One region of the Phreatobacter stygius genome, then DNA from elsewhere that is predicted to be linked to it. Evidence: predicted binding sites of a transcription regulator. Region 1 holds the regulator's gene; the other holds the start of a gene.
What was found. Region 1 encodes HrcA, which represses chaperone genes, less so after heat shock. Its sites were predicted from a motif close to GTTAGCACTCNCNNNNNGNGAGTGCTAAC; they were not measured.

Region 1 (6,443 bases):
GCCCTGCTCCTTCTGGAACTCGGCCGCCAGATAGTCGACCAGACGCATGTCGAAGTCTTCACCGCCCAGGAACGTGTCGCCATTGGTCGATTTGACCTCGAACACGCCGTCGCCGATCTCCAGGATCGACACGTCGAACGTGCCGCCACCGAGGTCGTAGACCGCGATCGTGCCGGAGGTCTTCTTGTCGAGGCCATAAGCGAGCGCCGCCGCGGTCGGCTCGTTGATGATGCGCAGCACCTCGAGGCCGGCGATCTTGCCGGCATCCTTGGTCGCCTGGCGCTGGGCGTCGTTGAAATAGGCGGGAACCGTGATCACCGCCTGGTCGACGGTCTGACCGAGATAGGATTCGGCGGTTTCCTTCATCTTCTGCAGGATGAAGGCCGAGATCTGCGAGGGCGAGTAGCTCTTGCCCTCGGCCTCGACCCAGGCGTCGCCATTGCCGGCCCGCGCGATCTTGTAGGGGACCAGCTTCTGGTCCTTGGCAACGGTCGGGTCATCATAGCGGCGGCCGATCAGGCGCTTCACCGCGAAAATCGTCCGCTCGGGATTGGTCACCGCCTGGCGCTTGGCCGGCTGGCCGACGAGGCGTTCCTCATCGGTGAAGGCCACGATGGACGGCGTCGTATTGGCGCCTTCCGAATTGATGATCACCTTCGGCGTCGTGCCTTCCATCACCGCGACGCATGAATTGGTCGTGCCGAGGTCGATGCCGATGACCTTGCCCATAATCTTCTCCTCACTCTAAGCGGGTCGGCAGGGCCCGAAGCACCCTTGAACGCGACAAGACAGCACGGGCGGGGCGCCCGTCGGAACTTGTTTGCGCCGACCCCTTTTCATCCTGGGGTTTTGAAGTGAACGAAAGCGGCGAAACCCTCGAAGCTCTCGTTGGTTGTTCGCGATATAGGGACAGGCTTTTCAGCATGCAAGAACTGCTGTCGCATCGCAGCCGGGAATTCGCTCCCTCAAACCCGCCGGTTCTCCGCCGGAACCGGCCCGCGGGACACGACTGCGGCTGAACGGCAACAATGCCGGACCGACACGTTCCTGGCCGCTTCACGCGACGTGACCCGGCGCTGCCGGCGCGCTATGTGACAGGAGTTCAACGATTATCGGATCTCTCGATGAAGCGTTTCGGTTTCCTCCTGGCGATTTCCGCCCTGGTCGCCTTTGGCGGCCTGGAGGCCCGCGCGCAAATGCAATTGCCCGGCGCCGTGGCTCCGACGCCACAGGGCGCCACCGTGCCGTCGGGACGGCCGCCGGCCGCCCGGGGCGGCGGTGTCGGCCAGTCGGGCCAGCGCGGGCCGGCCGGGCCGCCGCCACGGCGCGGCGAGGAGACCTTGCCGGGCCGCAACCTGCGCTATCTCGGCCGGCAGGGCTCCATGGTGATTACCCGCGTCGGCCCGCCGACCCAGCAGAGCTTCACCATTGCCGCGACCGGCGCCGGCCGACGCGGCAATGATATCCGCAGCATCTGCACGCCGGACCTGAATGCCGGCCAGACCGTCACCCTGAAGCCGCTCGGCCGGCCGGCAGGCCTGTCGCGCTTCGAGGCTGCCTTCCCCGGCTGCACCATGGTCATCGACCTGCTGTCCGATGCGGCCATCGTGACCGCGCCCGACGGCGTCTGCCGGTTCACCGAAGAATGTATCGTCGACCCGACCGGCATCTGGGGACCGGTCGACCGGGAAATGCCCTCCGACGCCGAGATCGAGCGGGCACGCGGCGCCGCCGACCGGCGGCTCAACGAGGCGCGCCGCACCTTGCAGGCGCGGCTGCGCACGACCCCCGAGGGGCGGGCCTTCCTGCAGGAACAGGCCGGTTTTGGCGCCAATCGCGAGCGGGTCTGCCGCAATTACGGTACTTCGGATGCGGGTCTCGGCTATTGCGCGCTGAAATATACCGAGGCGCGGGCGGCAGCTCTCGAGGCGCGCGTGGCAACGCCGGCGCCGGCCGAGGCCTCGACCGCGCGGCGTCCGCCGTCGCGATGACCGCCGTCCCGGTCGTTCCGGGCTGCGTCTGGTACCCGGGCTATCTGGATGGCCCGGCGCAGGCCGGGCTCGCTGCGACCTTGCGCGGGCTGATCGGCGAGGCGCCCCTGTTCCAGCCGGTCATGCCGCGCACCGCCAAGCCCTTCTCGGTCCGGATGACCAATGCCGGACCGCTCGGCTGGGTCTCGGACGTTGCCGGCTATCGGTACCAGCAGCTGCATCCGGTGACCGGCAAGCCCTGGCCGCCGATCCCGGAGATGGTCATGGCGGCCTGGCGGGAGCTTTCCGGTTACCCGCACGCCCCCGAAGCCTGCCTGGTCAACTGGTACGCGCCCGGCGCCCGGATGAGCCTGCACCAGGATCGCGACGAGCAGAATTTCGACGCGCCGGTGGTCTCGCTGTCGCTCGGTGACACCGGCCTGTTCCGGATCGGTGGCAGCGCGCGCGGCGGCAAGACCGTCTCGGTCAAGCTCGCCTCGGGCGATGCCCTGGTGTTCGGCGGCGCCGCCCGGCTCGCCTTTCACGGCGTCGACCGGCTGCTGCCGGGCACCAGCACGCTGCTCAGGGACGGCGGCCGGATCAACCTGACGCTTCGCCGCGTCACCCCGGCCGCCTGAACCGGACCGTCAGTTGGTCGGGGTGGCGATCGGCGTCAGCCAGCCGATGACGCAGCCCGACGGGTCGGCGATGATGGCGATGCGGCCGACACCGGGAATGTCGAAGGGTTCCTGCAGCAACTGGCCGCCGGCTGCGGTGACGGCCTGGGTGCGCTGGTCGACATTGTCGATTTCGACATAAGACAGCCAGCCCGGCGTCGCCTCCGGATCATCCGCGGGCATCGACATGATGCCGGCGGCGGGCGACCCGTCGGAAGCGTGCGCGATCCAGTATTCGGCATCCGGCATGGGAAACTTCTGGTAGGTCCAGCCGGCGGTCGCGGCGTAGAAGGCCTTGGCCTTCTCGACATCGTCGGTCATCAATTCGTTCCAGTTGAACTTCCCGTGCATGCCTGCCTCCCGTGTGGTCTTCGAGGATCGTCGATGAGGCGGCGCGCCGCCATGTGACTTTTGGTCCGAGTAACGTGTCGTCCGAGTAACGTGTGGCCCGAGTGACTTATGGTCGAATTGCCTGCAGGCGGAAATGCGGCGGTGACTGCGCGAGCGGGCCCTGTGAACGATCAGCCGATCAGCCGCGACAGCACCTTGGCGGTGTAGTCGACCATCGGCACGATCCGGGCATAGTTGAGCCGGGTCGGCCCGATCACGCCGAGCACGCCGACGATGCGGCTCTGGCCGTCGCGATAGGGTGCGACGATCATCGACGAACCGGACAGCGAGAACAGCTTGTTCTCCGAGCCGATGAAGATGCGCACGCCCTCCGCCGTCTCGGCGCGGTCGAGCAGGTCGACCAGGTCGCGTTTCGATTCCAGGTCGTCGAACAGGAGCCGGATGCGCTCCAGATCCTCCAGCGCCTTGAGGTCGCCGAGCAGGTTGGCCTGGCCGCGCACGATCAGCTGGCGGTCGGCCGGGTCGCCGCCCGACCAGGAGGCGAAGCCGGCCTCGACCAGCTTCTGGGTGAGGCCGTCGAGTTCGGCCTTGGCGGTGGCCAGGCCCCGCTGCAGCTCGACCCGCGCCTCGGTCAGCGTCCGTCCGCGAATGCGCGCATTGAGGAAATTGGAGGCTTCCACCAGCGCCGAGGGCGGCAGGCCGGGCGGGATCGGCACGATGCGGTTCTCGACCTGGCCATCCTCGGAGACCAGCACGACCAGGGCCTTCTCCAGTTCGATGCGGACGAATTCGACATGTTTCAGCCGGGCGTTGGATTTCGAGGTCAGCACCACGCCGGCGCCGCGCGACATGCCGGACAGGAGCTGCGAGGCGTCCGCCAGCACCGTCTCCATCGAGCGGTCGGGACCGGAGGCGGCGACCTGGGCCTCGATGGCATTGCGCTCGGATTCGGCGAGATCGCCGAATTGCATCAAGGCGTCGACGAAGAAGCGCAGGCCGGTTTCGGTCGGCAGCCGCCCGGCCGAGGTATGCGGCGCGAAGATCAGGCCGGCTTCCTCCAGATCGTGCATGACATTGCGGATCGACGCCGGCGACAGCGTCATCGGGATGATCCGTGACAGGTTGCGCGAACCGACCGGCTCGCCGGTGGCCAGATAGCTTTCGACGATCTGCCGGAAAATCTCGCGCGAACGCTCGTCGAGCTGGGCGAGCGCGGACAGGGTGGCTTGGGAACGCGGGGTTTCGGCGGACAAGGCTGGACCTCCAAGCGGCGAATTTGGGCCGTGGGGGCCGCCTGATCAAGCCTCGAAGCCTATCACGGCTCGGCCCTGCCGGTGGGCTCGTTCTTGTTCTTCGGCCCGGCTCGCCGTAAGAACCGCAATCATTTGACCAGGAACCCGCCATGCGTCCCTCCAAACGCGCGCCCGACGCGCTGCGCCCCGTCTCGCTCGAACGCGCGGTTGCCCGCTATGCCGAAGGCTCCTGTTTCGTGAAATTCGGCAATACCCATGTGCTGTGCACCGCGAGCCTGGAAGAAAAGCCGCCATCCTGGCTGCGCGGCCAGGGTCGCGGCTGGGTGACCGCGGAATATTCCATGCTGCCGCGCGCGACGCTGGAGCGCACGCGCCGGGAATCGACCGCCGGCAAGCCGTCCGGCCGCACCATGGAGATCCAGCGGCTGATCGGCCGGGCGCTGCGCACGGTGGTCGACCTGCCGGCGCTGGGCGAACGGCAGATCACCATCGACTGCGACGTGATCCAGGCTGATGGCGGCACGCGCACCGCCGCGATCACCGGCGCCTGGGTGGCGCTGCATGATTGCATCGCCTGGATGAAGGCCCGCGACATGGTCAAGGCGAACCCGCTGAAGGACCATATCGCCGCCATTTCCTGCGGTATCTACAAGGGGACGCCGGTGCTCGACCTCGACTATGCCGAGGATTCGGAAGCCGATACCGACGCGAATTTCGTGCTGACCGGCGCCGGCGGCATTGTCGAGATCCAGGGCACCGCCGAGAAGACGCCGTTCTCGGAAGCCGAGCTGCTGCAGCTCCTGGCGCTCGCCAAGACCGGCTGCACCAAGCTGGTCGACCTGCAGAAGACGGCGGTCGCGTGACCGGCCGCAAGCTCAGCGCCGGCACCCGGCTGGTGGTTGCCACCCACAACAAGGGCAAGCTCGCCGAATTCCGCGACCTGATGGGCCCGCATGGCATCGAGCTGGTCTCCGCCGGCGAGCTCGGCCTGCCCGAGCCCGCCGAGATCGGCACGCTTTATGCCGAGAACGCCGCCATCAAGGCGCGCGCCGCCACCGCCGCCACCGGATTGCCGGCGGTTGCCGATGATTCCGGCCTGGCCATCGACGCGCTCGACGGCGCCCCCGGCCTGTTCACCGCCGACTGGGCCGGCAACCCGCGCGACTTCGCCGCCGCCATGGCCCGCGTCGATCGCGAGCTGGCCTTGCGCGGCGTCGCCACCGCCGGCGCCCGGGCCCATTTCGTTTCGGCCCTGTCGCTGACCTGGCCCGACGGCGAAGAGGCGATCTTCGAGGGACGGGTGTTCGGCACGCTGGCCTGGCCGCCGCGCGGCGCGCAAGGTTTCGGTTACGACCCGATGTTTGTGCCCGACGGCCTGGCACTGACCTTCGGCGAGATCGGGCCGGAAGCCAAACATGGCCTGCCGCCCCATGGCCAGGGCCTGTCGCACCGCGCCCGCGCCTTCATGCGGCTCGCCGAAACGGTCCTGCCGCCGCTTCAAAACCTGGCCGGAAAGGCCTAGATACGGGCCATGACGACATTTCGACCTCCCGGCGGCGGCGGCACGGACGATCCCGGATTCGGGGTCTATGTCCATTGGCCGTTCTGCGCCTCGAAATGTCCCTATTGCGATTTCAACAGCCATGTCCGCCATGTCGCGCCCGACCAGGAGCGCTTCGTTGCGGCGTTTGCCCGCGAATTGAGGACGACCGCCGCGCGTGTGCCCGGCCGCCGCGTGTCGTCGATCTTCCTCGGTGGCGGCACGCCCTCGCTGATGTTGCCGGCAACGGTTGGCGCCGTGCTCGACGAGATCGCCAGGCTCTGGACCGTCGGTGCCGATTGCGAGGTGACGCTGGAGGCCAATCCGACCAGCGTCGAGGCCGAGCGCTTCAAGGGTTTTCGCGCCGCCGGCGTCAACCGGGTCTCGCTCGGCGTCCAGGCGCTCGACGATGCCGACCTGAAAAGTCTCGGCCGGATGCATTCGGTCGACGAGGCGCTGCGCGCTGTCGACGTCGCGCGCCGGCATTTCGACCGCTATTCCTTCGATCTCATCTATGCCCGCACCGACCAGACCCCTCAGGCCTGGGAGGCCGAGCTCCGGCGGGCCATTGCGGAAGCCGCCGAACATCTCTCGCTCTACCAGCTCACCATTGAGCCCGGCACGGTGTTCGAGGCCCTGCACCGCGCCGGCA
Region 2 (6,443 bases), 430 kb from region 1:
CAATGGCTGGACCTTCTGGCACGTCAACGACAATAACGGCCGGCTGTCGCCGATCGATGCCCTGCGCGCCCGCATCCGCGAGGAGATGGGCGTCCTTTGACGCCCGTCCCGGGCTCGCACTTTCTGCCTTCGCTCTCAGCCCTTGCTGCGTGAATCGACCGACCACAGGCCCGGGCCGGTGGCGAAGATCTGCAGGAAGCCGCCGGCGATCGCCAGGTTCTTCATGAACTGGCCCATCTGCATGGCATTGCCTGGCTGGAAGTGGAACAGCAGCGCGGCGAGCAGGGTGAAGACGGCGAGCGCCAGCGCCGCGAGCCGGGTCTGATAGCCGACCAGGATCATCAGGCCGCCGATCAGTTCGACAATGATGACCAGCGGCAGCAGAATGCCCGGCACGCCTGCCGAGGCCATATAGGCGGACGTGCCGGCATAACCGAAGATCTTGCCGAAGCCCGCCTGAATGAAGATCGCCGCGAGCAGAATGCGGGCGGCAAGCTTCGCCGCATTGTTGAGCGCTGGATTGTCGAACAGATTGTCGAACATGATGTCCCCGTTTGCCTGGCGGACGACTTGGCGCGCCCTGAGCGCGAGACACTGTCATGAACCGGCTTGAGTCGATGCAGCCCCGCGTCATGCCGGACCTGCGACAGAATGTCGCCACTGGGTTGGTGAGCCGGATCGGCGTTTGAACACTTGCCGCAGCTGGCGTGCGGGTATCGCAGCCGCGCGGCTGATACAACCCGCGGCCATGTTCATCCGGGCGCCAGATCGCCTAGATTGGCGACGGATCAGCCGGCGCGTCGCGCCGCGATCCCATCGGGAGGCAAGGACATCGCCATGATCAAAGGTTTCGCGACGAGCAGCTTCGGATCCGCGCTGCTGCTGATGGTTCTGGCCGCCATGCCGTCGGCCGTGCCGGCCGAAGCCCAGCCCGCCTTGCCGGGTTTCCAGCAAGGCGCGGCCGCTTGCCGGCGGGCCTTGCCGGCGGCACGCCGCTTCGTTGGCCGCCCGGAAGCCCTGGTCCGAGCCCGTTACCGCGCGCCGGCCGGCGTCGCCGTGCGCTACTGCATGATGTGCACGCGGGACTACCGGCCGAACCGCCTGACCTTCGGGCTCGACGGCCGCAATATCGTCCGCAGCGCCACCTGCGGCTGACACCGGCGTGTCTTGCCGCCGGCGTCAGCCCGACGCTCAAGCGCGCCGGGCGTTCCAGAACACGATCTGGCCCTTGAGGATGCCGGTGACGTTGCGCCGATAGGCCGATTTCGAGAAATACTGGCCTGTCGGCAGGAACGGCACCTGTTCGAGCGTCACCTTCTGGATATCGGCGGCGACGCGCTTCTGGGTTTCGGTATCGGGCGCGTCGAGCCAGGCATCCTGCAGGCGCTGCAGGTCCGGCAGGTCGGGCCAGCCGAACCAGGCTTTCGCGCCATTGGCCCTGAGCGGCTGCATCACCGCCGGATTGACCACGTCGAGGCCGGTCCAGGTGGTGTGGAACATGTTCCAGCCGCCCTGGGCCGGCGGTTCCTTCTTGCCGCGGCGCTGCACCACCGTGCCCCAATCGGAAACGGCGAAATCGACATTCATGCCGAGCTGGCGCAGCAGGTCGTTGCCGACCTCGCCAATGGCGGCGAGCGATGACTGGTCGCTGGCCGACATCAGCACCACGCGTTCGCCCTGATAGCCGGCCTGTTTCAGTTTCTCGCGCAGCGCCGGCATGTCGCGCTTGGCGGTGATCACCTCGAGGCCGGCATTGCTCGCCATTGGTGTTCCCGGCGGGAAGATGCCGACGCCCTCGCGCCACATGGTCTGGTCGGTGCCGGCGACCGAGGTCATGAAGTCGGCCTGCGACATGGCTTCGAGCACGACACGGCGCACCGCCGGCTTGTCGAAGGGCGGATGCAGGCAGTTGAAGATCCCGGTTCCCATGATGCCGAGCGGGTTGAGTTGTTCGGTCACCACATTGCGGTTGCGCTCCAGCGGCGGCAGCAGGTCGTTGGGCGGGTTTTCCCACCAGTCCGCCTCGCCGCTCTGCAGGGCGGCCGAGGCCGTCGCCGGATCCGGCATGATCAGCCATTCGACCCGGTCGAAATGCGCCACCTTCGGGCCCGACAGCCAGTCTGGCTGACCGCTCTCGCGCGGCTTGTAGCCGTCGTAACGTTCATAGACCGCCCGTGCGCCGACCAGCCGTTCGCCCGGGACCCATTTGAACGGCCCGGAGCCGATCGCTTCGGTGATCGGCTTGAACGGGTCGGTATTGGCGAAACGCTCGGGCATGACGACCAGTGCCGGCGGACCGACCTTGGCGAGCGCGTCGAGCAGCGCTCCGAACGGCTTGTGCAGGCGGATGACGAAGCTCTTGTCGTCGGGCGCCGTCATTTCGGCGATCCGGACGATCAACGCCTGGCCCAGCGCGTCGCGCGCCGCCCAGCGCTTGATCGAGGCAATGCAGTCGCGGCCGCGCACCGGCTCGCCGTCGTGGAAACGCAGGCCGTCGCGCAGCTTGAACGTCCAGCGCTTGCCGTCATCCTCGACGGTGTGGCCCTCGACCATTTGCGGCTGCGGCTTCAACTGGCTGTCGATGCCGTAGAGCTGATCATAGACCAGCAGGGCGTGGTGACGGGTGACATAGGCCGTCGTGCCGATCGGGTCGAGCACGGTCAGATCGGCCTGCGGCACATATTTCAGCACATTCGCGCGGGAGGGCGTCTGGGCCAGGGTGGAACGCGGCAAGGCCGCCGCGGCGAGGGCGCCGGTGAGGAAGCTACGGCGTCGCATGTCAGTCTCCCGTTTCGCTGCACATCGGGTGGATCAGCCAGCCGCGGATCCAGGCGGCTCGATATCGCTTAAACTCCCACGGTCGAAAGCCGGTGCCAATGGCTGGACAGCTTTGCGTGCCCGGAGGGCTTGCCCGATGCCGGCAAGGCCAAACGAAAAGGGGCGCCTTGCGGCGCCCCTTCCGTATGCGTGGAGGTTGGAGTGGCTGGATCAGAAATCCATGCCGCCCATGCCGCCGCCGCCCGGCATGGCCGGAGCAGCGCTTTCCTTCTTCGGCGCTTCGGCAATCATCGCGCCCGTGGTGATGAGCAGCGAAGCCACCGAGGCGGCGTTCTGCAGGGCGGTGCGAACCACCTTCACCGGGTCGACGATGCCGGCATCGAACATGTCGACATATTCTTCGGTCTGGGCGTTGAAGCCGTAGGTCGCCGACTTGCTCTCCATGATCTTGTTGACCACGATCGAACCTTCGACGCCGGCGTTCTCGACGATCTGACGGATCGGCGCTTCGATGGCCTTCAGCACGATATTGATGCCGGCCTGAACGTCGACGTTCTCCGACTTCAGCTTCGCGATGCTGGCCTTGGCGCGGAGCAGAGCGACGCCGCCGCCCGGGACGATGCCTTCCAGCACGGCCGCGCGGGTGGCGTTGAGCGCGTCGTCAACGCGATCCTTCTTCTCCTTGACTTCGATCTCGGTGGCACCGCCAACCTTGATCACCGCCACGCCACCGGCGAGCTTGGCCAGACGCTCCTGCAGCTTCTCGCGGTCGTAGTCCGAGGTGGTCTCCTCGATCTGCGCCTTGATCTGGCCGATGCGGGCCTCGATGTCCTTCTTCTTGCCGGCACCGTCGACGACCGTCGTCTTTTCCTTCTCGATCAGCACCTTCTTGGCGCGGCCGAGCATCTGGAGAGTGACGTTCTCGAGCTTGATGCCCAGGTCTTCGGAGATGACCTGGCCGCCGGTGAGGATCGCGATGTCCTCGAGCATCGCCTTGCGGCGATCGCCGAAGCCCGGAGCCTTCACGGCTGCGACCTTCAGGCCGCCGCGCAGCTTGTTGACCACGAGGGTGGCCAGAGCCTCGCCCTCGACGTCCTCGGCGACGATGATCAGCGGCTTGCCGGTCTGGACGACCGACTCGAGCACCGGCAGCATGGCCTGGAGGCCAGTCAGCTTCTTCTCGTGGATGAGGATATAGGCATCCTCGAGATCCGCGATCATCTTGTCGGCATTGGTGATGAAGTAGGGCGACAGGTAGCCGCGGTCGAACTGCATGCCTTCGACGATGTCGACTTCGGTGTCGAGGCTCTTGGCCTCTTCGACCGTGATGACGCCCTCGTTGCCGACCTTCTGCATGGCGTTGGCGATCATGTCGCCGATCAGCTTGTCGCCGTTCGCCGAGATGGTGCCGACCTGGGCGACTTCAGCCGAGGACTTGACCTTCTTGGCCGACTTTTCGAGGGTCTTGACGACCTCGAGCACAGCCTGGTCGACGCCGCGCTTCAGATCCATCGGGTTCATGCCGGCGGCGACGAACTTGGCGCCCTCACGGACGATCGCCTGGGCGAGAACGGTGGCGGTGGTGGTGCCGTCGCCGCCGAGGTCGTTGGTCTTCGAGGCCACTTCGCGCACCATCTGGGCGCCCATGTTCTCGAACTTGTCGGCGAGCTCGATCTCCTTGGCGACGGTGACGCCGTCCTTGGTGATGCGCGGCGCGCCGAACGACTTTTCGATGACGACGTTGCGGCCCTTGGGGCCGAGCGTCACCTTGACGGCTTCGGCGAGGATGTCGACGCCGCGCAGCATTTTCTCGCGCGCGTCCTGGGCGAATTTCACGTCCTTGGCAGCCATTGGCTTACTCCTGTCGGAAAGAACTAAAGGGGAGGGGCTGGGCGGTGCGAAATTACTTCGCGATCACGCCCATGATGTCGCTCTCCTTCATGATGAGGAGGTCGACGCCGTCGATCTTCACTTCCGTGCCCGACCACTTGCCGAAGAGCACCTTGTCGCCCTTCTTCACGTCGAGCGGAACCAGCTTGCCGGCTTCGTCACGGGCACCGGCGCCGACGGCGATCACTTCGCCTTCCTGCGGCTTTTCCTTGGCGGTATCCGGGATGATGATGCCGCCCTTGGTCTTCTCCTCGGACTCCAGGCGACGAACGACCACGCGGTCGTGCAGCGGACGGAACTTCATGGGTTGATGGTCCCTGAAATGAGCGGCGCGAAGGCCGCAGAATATCGTGGCGGCCGAGATCGGCCGAGCTGTTAGCACTCGTGTAGCGTGACTGCTAACAGCTGGTCGGGGAGATAAGCGTATGGCCGGAGAGAGTCAAGAACGCGCCGCTCGCGACCAAAACTTGACGTCGCCCTTGTCTCGCCGGATCGTGACGACATGAAGACGGCCCCCGATCAAGCCACGCTGACGCGGATCGCGCGTTCCTGCATCTGTTTCCAGACGCGCATGACCGCCCATGCGGTGACGCGCGCCTATAACCGGATCCTCGCCCCGCTCGGCCTGGAGGTGACCCAGTTCAACATCCTGGCGGCGCTGGCCTCGGGACATGTGGCCTCGGTTACCGCCTTGTCCGATGTGCTGGCGCTCGACCGCACCACCATGACCCGCAATCTGAAGCGGCTCGAGACATCCGGCCTGGTCAGCGTTTCCAGCGGCCCAGGCCGGGCGATGAAGCCGGAACTGACCGAGACCGGCACCGGCCTCCTGTCCACCGCCATCCCGCTCTGGGAGGCTGAACATGCCCGGATGGAGGGAGCCGTGGGCGCGGCGCTGTGGCACGACACCCGCGAGGGCTTGCGCGCCATTCGCAGGACGCTGAAGGCGCGCGAGGCCTGAGCGGCGGCGCTTGACCGGCCGTGGCAGCATCCGTAACGTGCAGTTACACGATAGGTGACAGATGACGATTCATTACGGTGTTGTTCCGCCCGCTGAAGCCGCCGCCCAGGATGGCATCGATTTTCTGCGCGACATGCTTGCCGGGCGCCACCCGGCGCCGCCGATCGCCAAGACCATGGGTTTCCTGCTGGTCGAGGTCGAGCCCGGAAAGGCCGTGTTCGAGGGCACGCCGTCAGCCGATTTCTACAATCCGCTGGCCACCATCCATGGCGGCTGGCACGCCACCATGCTGGATTCGGCACTCGGCTGCGCCGTCCATACCGTCATCAAGGCGGGGCAGGGCTATACCACTGTCGAGATGAAGGTGAATTATGTCCGCGCGCTTCTGCCCGACGCCGGCGTCCTGCGCTGCGAAGGCAAGGTCATTCATGCCGGCGGCCGGATCGCCACGTCCGAGGCGCGCCTGACCGACGCCAAGGGCCGTCTGATCGCCCATGGCACCGAAACCTGCATGATCTTCGAAGCCCGCCCGCCGGCAGCCTGACCTCAGCGGCCGGTTTGCCGCCGCGCGACCGCCAGGCAGGCGGCGATGATCAGCGCCGCGCCGGCCCAGGTCGTCCAGCTGGGCACTTCGCCGAAGGCGAGATAGCCGAGCGCCGAGCCCCAGATCAGCGCGCTGTATTCGAGCACGCCGAGCGGGCCGGCATTGGCGCGCGCAAAGGCCCAGGCCATGCACAGGTGGCCGGCGAGGCCGAGCAGGCCGATGCCGGCGAACAGCACCCAGGAGCGCGGGTCCGGGGTCTCCCAGACCATG

Region 2: a site for HrcA is predicted at 5,043-5,071, ahead of groES (co-chaperone GroES). Genes of this name have one in related genera too.

Annotation. Positions count from the first base shown of each region.
Region 1 covers NZ_CP039690.1:3,007,285-3,013,727, forward strand. The annotation lists gene dnaK (molecular chaperone DnaK) at 1-729, opposite strand, end outside; gene E8M01_RS13925 (hypothetical protein) at 1,125-1,991, shown strand; gene E8M01_RS13930 (alpha-ketoglutarate-dependent dioxygenase AlkB family protein) at 1,988-2,608, shown strand; gene E8M01_RS13935 (VOC family protein) at 2,618-2,998, opposite strand; gene hrcA (heat-inducible transcriptional repressor HrcA) at 3,169-4,251, opposite strand; gene rph (ribonuclease PH) at 4,401-5,114, shown strand; gene E8M01_RS13950 (non-canonical purine NTP pyrophosphatase) at 5,111-5,773, shown strand; gene hemW (radical SAM family heme chaperone HemW) at 5,783-6,443, shown strand, end outside.
Region 2 covers NZ_CP039690.1:3,436,266-3,442,708, forward strand. The annotation lists gene E8M01_RS16070 (site-specific DNA-methyltransferase) at 1-100, shown strand, start outside; gene E8M01_RS16075 (DoxX family protein) at 136-543, opposite strand; gene E8M01_RS16080 (hypothetical protein) at 838-1,155, shown strand; gene E8M01_RS16085 (ABC transporter substrate-binding protein) at 1,192-2,778, opposite strand; gene groL (chaperonin GroEL) at 2,989-4,629, opposite strand; gene groES (co-chaperone GroES) at 4,682-4,972, opposite strand; gene E8M01_RS16100 (MarR family winged helix-turn-helix transcriptional regulator) at 5,171-5,629, shown strand; gene E8M01_RS16105 (PaaI family thioesterase) at 5,691-6,173, shown strand; gene E8M01_RS16110 (DMT family transporter) at 6,176-6,443, opposite strand, start outside.